2 linked regions of the Thiosocius teredinicola genome follow. The protein of the gene in region 1 interacts with the protein of each later gene in a pairwise test. Links are inferred from orthologs where the notes say so. Each region holds a gene or a part of one and is shown in the gene's direction. Other genes may lie near its edges.

What was found.
Region 2: the proteins of lepA (region 1) and B1781_RS14675 interact in binary tests that used the Escherichia coli proteins (3 or more experiments, as listed by UniProt). The link is inferred for Thiosocius teredinicola from one-to-one orthologs.

The regions. Positions count from the first base shown.
Region 1 is NZ_CP019936.1:2,215,586-2,218,852, forward strand. The notes cover bases 116-3,059. They hold lepA (translation elongation factor 4), read left to right. Parts: upstream 116-656; coding sequence 657-2,462; downstream 2,463-3,059. Other genes in these bases: B1781_RS10670 (DegQ family serine endoprotease), read left to right, coding at 116-291; B1781_RS10675 (glutaredoxin family protein), read left to right, coding at 298-552; lepB (signal peptidase I), read left to right, coding at 2,571-3,059. In the rest of the region: more of B1781_RS10670, read left to right, coding at 1-115; more of lepB, read left to right, coding at 3,060-3,267. UniProt on the Escherichia coli protein: Required for accurate and efficient protein synthesis under certain stress conditions. May act as a fidelity factor of the translation reaction, by catalyzing a one-codon backward translocation of tRNAs on improperly translocated ribosomes.
Region 2 is NZ_CP019936.1:3,081,505-3,084,598, reverse strand. What follows is about bases 107-2,877. They hold B1781_RS14675 (zinc transporter ZntB), read left to right. Parts: upstream 107-891; coding sequence 892-1,863; downstream 1,864-2,877. Other genes in these bases: B1781_RS14670 (AsmA family protein), read left to right, coding at 2,199-2,877; katG (catalase/peroxidase HPI), read right to left, coding at 107-662. Also shown: more of katG, read right to left, coding at 1-106; more of B1781_RS14670, read left to right, coding at 2,878-3,094. UniProt on the Escherichia coli protein: Zinc transporter. Acts as a Zn(2+):proton symporter, which likely mediates zinc ion uptake. Purified ZntB reconstituted in liposomes also binds and transports Cd(2+), Ni(2+) and Co(2+).

The DNA.
Region 1 (3,267 bases):
GACGAGATCGAACAGCTGGGGCTGTCGGTGATCGACATCGATGCCGGCGTTCGCGAAGAGCTTGGCCTGGAAGACAAGGGCGGGGCCCTGGTCGGCAAGGTCGGTTCGGGACCGGCCGAGGATGCCGGCATTCGACGTGGCGATATCGTACTGATGTTTGATGGGGTGGACGTCGAAAACGCCAAGCACCTGCGCGAACTGATCGAGGCTGCCGGAGACAAACGCACCGTGGCCATTCTGGTGCGGCGTGGCGACAGTCCGCTGTTCATGGCGCTGCGCCTGAAAAACTGAGCGTCGGTGACGGAAAACCCGGTTTTCTACTATCGCAACGGCTGCCATCTCTGCGAAGAGCTGGCGGCCGTGTTGTTTCGCGGCTGGCCGGCGCAGGCGTCCGCGATGGAATGGCGAGACGTAGATACCGATGCGCAGTGGCAGCGGTTGTATGGCAATCGTGTGCCGGTCCTGTGTCAGGGTGAGGCCGTCGTCTGCGATCTGCAACCCGACCTGGAACGAATCAGCCAGTATTTCGGTGAGATGGCGAATCCGCTATAATCCGGCGACTTTACTGCGGTAGAGACCAGAACGGAACTTTCCGGTGGGAAGTTCCGTTTTTTTGCTCAGTGCTTTTCGACAGTAGGCGAGCTTGGCGGGCCTGAATGACCGATCTCAGTCACATCAGAAACTTTTCGATCATCGCGCATATCGATCACGGCAAGTCGACGATCGCGGACCGGTTTATCCAGGTTTGCGGTGGTCTGACCGAGCGCGAGATGGCGGCCCAGGTACTCGATTCCATGGACCTGGAACGCGAGCGCGGCATCACGATCAAGGCGCAATCGGTCACCCTGCACTACAAAGCCAACAACGGCGAGACCTACCAACTCAATTTCATCGACACCCCGGGGCACGTGGATTTCTCCTATGAGGTCTCGCGCTCGCTGGCGGCCTGCGAAGGGGCTTTGCTGGTGGTCGATGCGGCCCAGGGTGTCGAGGCGCAGAGCGTCGCCAACTGCTATACCGCGATCGAGCAGGGGCTCGAAGTGGTGCCCGTGCTGAACAAGATCGATCTGCCTTCGGCCGAACCTGAGCGCGTAGTCAACGAGATCGAAGAGATCATCGGCATCGAAGCGACCAATGCGCTGCACGTCAGTGCAAAAACCGGTTTGGGTATCCCCGAGCTGCTCGAAGCACTGGTCGAACAGATTCCGCCGCCGAAAGGTGACACACAGGCGCCGTTGCAGGCCTTGATCATCGATTCCTGGTTTGACTCGTATGTCGGTGTCATCTCGTTGATCCGGGTTGTCAACGGTGAGATCCGGCCCAAGGACAAGATGCTGGTCATGTCGACCGGCAGAATCTACCAAGTCGAAAAGGTCGGGGTGTTTACGCCGAAGCGTTTCGACAAGAAAGAGCTGACCACCGGCGAGGTCGGTTTCGTCATCGCCGGGATCAAAGAGGTCGACGGTGCGCCGGTTGGCGATACGCTGACCATCGACAACCGAAAGGCTACCGGACCGCTACCGGGTTTCCGGGAGGTGCGACCGCGGGTCTTCGCCGGTCTCTATCCTGTCAGTTCCGACGACTATGACGCTTTCCGCGATGCGCTGCAGAAACTGAAGTTGAATGATGCAGCCTTGCACTATGAACCGGAGACGTCGCAGGCCCTCGGCTTCGGATTTCGCTGCGGCTTTCTCGGCATGCTTCACATGGAGATCGTCCAGGAGCGCCTGGAGCGCGAGTACGATCTCGATCTGATCACGACGGCGCCGACGGTTATCTACGAAGTCGAGATGAACGACAACAGCGTGTTTCAGATCGACAACCCGGCCGCGTTGCCCGATCCCGGCAAGACGCGTGAGGTACGCGAGCCGATCATCGAGGCGCACATCCTGGTGCCGCAGGATCACCTGGGTAACGTAATCACGCTGTGCGTGGAAAAACGCGGTATCCAGAAGAACCTGCAGTATCTCGGTGGCCAGGTACAACTGGTTTACGAATTGCCGATGAACGAGGTGGTGCTGGACTTCTTCGATCGTCTTAAATCGGTGAGCCGCGGATACGCTTCGTTCGAATATGAGTTCAAACGTTTCCAGGCGGCGCCCTTGGTCAAACTCGATATCCTGATCAACGGTGAACGTGTCGACGCCCTGTCGTTGATCGTGCATCGTGACAATTCGGAATCGCGCGGCCGCGAACTGACTGAACGGATGAAGGAAATCATCCCGCGACAGATGTTCGAAGTCGCCATACAGGCGGCCATCGGCAGCAAGATCATCGCACGCTCCACGGTCAAGGCACTGCGCAAGAACGTCACCGCCAAGTGCTATGGTGGCGATGTGACGCGTAAGCGCAAGCTGTTGGAAAAACAGAAGGCGGGTAAGAAGCGCATGAAACAGGTGGGTAAAGTCGAGATCCCGCAAGAAGCGTTTCTTGCTGTGCTGCAAGTGGGTAAGGACAATTGAGCGGATTCAAAACCGGTCTTCTGTAGCCGACCGGGTCCGCATCCAGGAAATGACATGCAAGCGACCTTAGTAATCGGATTTTTTGGCCTGCTGGTATGGGTCGTCTTCGTGTATGGCATCGAGCCCGCGCTGGCGCTCGGCTCGTTGATTACCGGTATCGTCTGGTTGGTCCATCGCATTGCCAAAGGCAAGGCCGAAGGCAAACTGCCGCTGACCGTCGAATACGCGCGGTCGTTCTTTCCGATCTTCCTGATCGTGCTGTTGCTTAGGGCATTCCTGGTCGAGCCGTTTCGCATCCCCTCGGGTTCGATGATGCCGACCCTTCTTGTGGGCGATTTTATTCTGGTCAACAAGTTCACCTACGGCATTCGCATGCCGGTGACCAAAACCAAGCTGATTGAGGTCGGTGAGCCGGAGCGCGGCGATATCGTGGTGTTCCGCTTTCCACAGAATCCGCGCCTGGACTACATCAAGCGGGTAGTGGGGCTTCCAGGCGACACGGTGCGATACCGCGACAAGCATCTTTTCATCAACGGCGAGCAGATGCCGATCGAGTTGAACGGTCAATACCAGGCGGAAGGCTCCGGCATGCGCGCGATGGGGTCCAATATCGGCAGCGAACAGCTGGGTGATGTCGAGCATGCGGTCTTGATCAATCCGATGAAGCCGGATTTTGATCCGATGCACTGCAACTACCTGGGTCACCAGGAAAAAACCATCCCTGAAGGCCACTACCTGATGGTCGGCGACAACCGCGACGATAGTAACGACGGGCGGTGTTGGGGGCTGGTGCCGGAGGAAAACC
Region 2 (3,094 bases), 870 kb from region 1 along the record:
TTCACGTAGATCAGGCCCATCTGTACGGCTGCCAGCGGGTTTTCCAGATCGCGTTCACCGCTGTAGCGGCTTTTCGGCTTGTCACTCGTGGCGAGCCATTCGTCTTCATTGCCCCAGTAGATGTCTTTTTCGGGTTCCCAGATGTCTTCGCGGCCACCGGCGAATCCGAAGGTTTTGAACCCCATGGATTCAAGTGCAACGTTGCCGGTGAGAATGAACAGGTCAGCCCACGAGATCTTGCGGCCATATTTCTGCTTGATGGGCCACAGCAGTCGGCGTGCTTTGTCGAGGTTGACGTTGTCCGGCCAGCTGTTGATCGGTGCAAATCGCTGGTTGCCGGTCGCTGCACCACCGCGCCCGTCATTGGTTCGATAGGTTCCGGCGCTGTGCCATGCCATGCGGATGAAGAACGGTCCGTAGTGTCCGTAATCCGCCGGCCACCACTCCTGCGAATCGGTCATCAGTGCGTGCAGGTCCTTTTTGACGGCATCGAGATCGAGACTGCGAAATGCCTCGGCGTAGTTGAAGTCTTCGTCCATCGGGTTCGACTTCGACGACTGCTGACGCAGGATGTCGAGGTTCAAACGGTTCGGCCACCAGTCGCGATTGGACATACCACCGCCGGCGGTATGATGAAAAGGGCACTTGCTCTCTGTCGACATCGGTATTTTCTCCTGTGGCACGAACCACGTGGTTATTGCTGTCTGTTGATAGGTATAGCCGGTCGCTGTTCGCGAGACCAATTGCACTTTCCAAAGGCGTCAATAGCTTGCGGCAATTGGACGCAACGCCGCGGTGGCGGGGCGACGTCGAAAACGGCGATCCGGCCGGTATAGTGCGTGGTTGAGTGCTTGCGACAGAAACAGCTACAGATCGAACGACGGGGGCGATATGCATGATGATGGCCTGGTTTTCTCTTATTTGATCGACGGCGACGGTAAGGGGAGCCGCTTTGATTGGGCGGAGGTGGCCACGTGGAATCCAGGCGATGGGTTGCTGTGGGTGCATCTGAATCGTGATTCGGAAGACAGTCGACATTGGCTGCGCGAACAAAGCGGCCTCGATCCCCTGGTGGTCGATGCGCTGCTTGCTGAAGATACCCGGCCGCGATGTGCGCAGATGGGTGGTGGCGTGATGCTGTTTCTGCGCGGAGTCAACCTGAATCCCGGCGCCAATCCGGAAGACATGGTTTCGATCCGCGTGTGGTTGGAAGAGAGCCGTATCATCACGGTGCGTATCCGCAGGCTGCTCTCAGTCCACGATCTGCGTACCGCTATCGAACAAGGCCATGGCCCGACCAGTACCGGCGATTTTGTCGTGCAGCTCGCGCAACGCCTGGTGTCACGTATGGCCGGCGTGATCGGCGATATCGATGACGAAGTGGACGCGCTACAGGATAGAGTCTTGGTTGAAGAAAGCCGGCAGTTGCGTGCTCAACTCAATGACCTGCGACGAGAGATCATCGCATTGCGTCGCTACGTTGCGCCGCAACGCGATGCCTTGGCGCAACTTACCGTAATGCGCACGAGTTGGTTCGAGGATCGCGATCTGTTGCGTCTGCGCGAAGAGGCCGATCGGGTTACGCGCTATGTCGAAGATCTGGATGCAGCGCGCGAACGCGCTGCCGTCACCCAGGAAGAGCTCGGCAATAAGCTCTCCGAGCAACTGAATTCACGCATGTATGTGCTGTCAGTCGTCGCTGCGGTGTTTCTGCCTTTGGGATTCCTGACCGGCCTGTTCGGCATCAACGTGGGAGGCATCCCGCTTGCCGACAATCCGCGCGGGTTTGTCGACATCCTGATCGTGCTGCTGTTGATTACTGGTCTGCAGGTGTTGCTGTTCCGATGGCGACGTTGGTTCTGATCGAACCGCGTAGCACCAGGTCGAATTGACAACATGGGTTTGGCAGAGTGGGTGTGCGCTTGTTTGCGTTTAGCGGGCGGCTGCGACAGGTGGTGGTGTCGATGTCGGTAACCTGGCGCTTGCAAGCGCAGTCGATGCGATATCCAGTTCACTATCGTCGCTTGTACAAGTGAACGCCGTTCATCGCGACCACCGTTAATTCATGACAGTGCGCTTTTTATTCCGCAGCAGGTTGTCGGAAGCGCGACTGGTTCGCAATCTGACGCTTACCGGCAAAGATTGAAGCTCATCGGCCGATAAACAGTACCTCGTAGTGCAGGTTGTGGAACTACCGGGTGAGCAGACGCAGATCGGCCAAATTGATGTTCCTGTCGGGACTGCTTGCAGTCGTAGTCAGCCTGTTGGTTATCGTTGGGATTGCATTCGATCCCAACGACTACAAAGACGAACTGGCCGCTGAAGTGCAACGCCTCATCGGCAGGCAACTCATCATTGAGGGGGGCCTGCATCTGCGTCCTTCCCTGAATCCCACGCTCGAGATCGGTAATGTCGCCCTGGCCAACGCAGACTGGGGATCGGACCGGGAAATGGCGCGGGTCGGTACCTTGAGAGTACAGCTGGCCTTGCGTCCTTTGCTATCGGGCAAGGTGCATATACAGCGTATCGAGATCGAAGACGGAACACTGCTTCTAGAGTCGAACGCCGACGGTGAGTCGAACTGGGAGCTGCAGACGGTCGACGGGGATGGCGATGGCGTGGTCCCGCAGATCGACGTTGTTTCCTTCACCAACGTCACACTCGCTCGCAAGCAGGCGGACGGCGATCTCACTGAATATGCCGTCGACAGTCTGCGCGTCACACCGGAGATCCTGGCGAATGGGCTGTCTTTGCACGAAGTCCACCTTCAGCTCGGCGCCGGTACCTATCGTGGCGAACTGTCCTTTACGGTCGACGAGGATCGCCAACAGCTTGTCGGTGAACTCGCAACGGACGTTGTGCGTGTCGAACCGTCAGCCGAAGGCGTTTCAGATCGTTCGTCGCAGGGCTCACGCGCAAAGCTGTTCAGCAGCGAGAGGCTTGATTTGAGCGTGCCGACGACGCTGGAGACGGACGTTCGCGTGCAGATCGGCAAGCTCGTCAATGGATCCTTGAGTCTCGATCGGGTGTCTCTGCAGATCACGACGAAGGACGGTGTGCTCGAAGTCAAAGACTTCGCTGCGCAGCTCGGCAG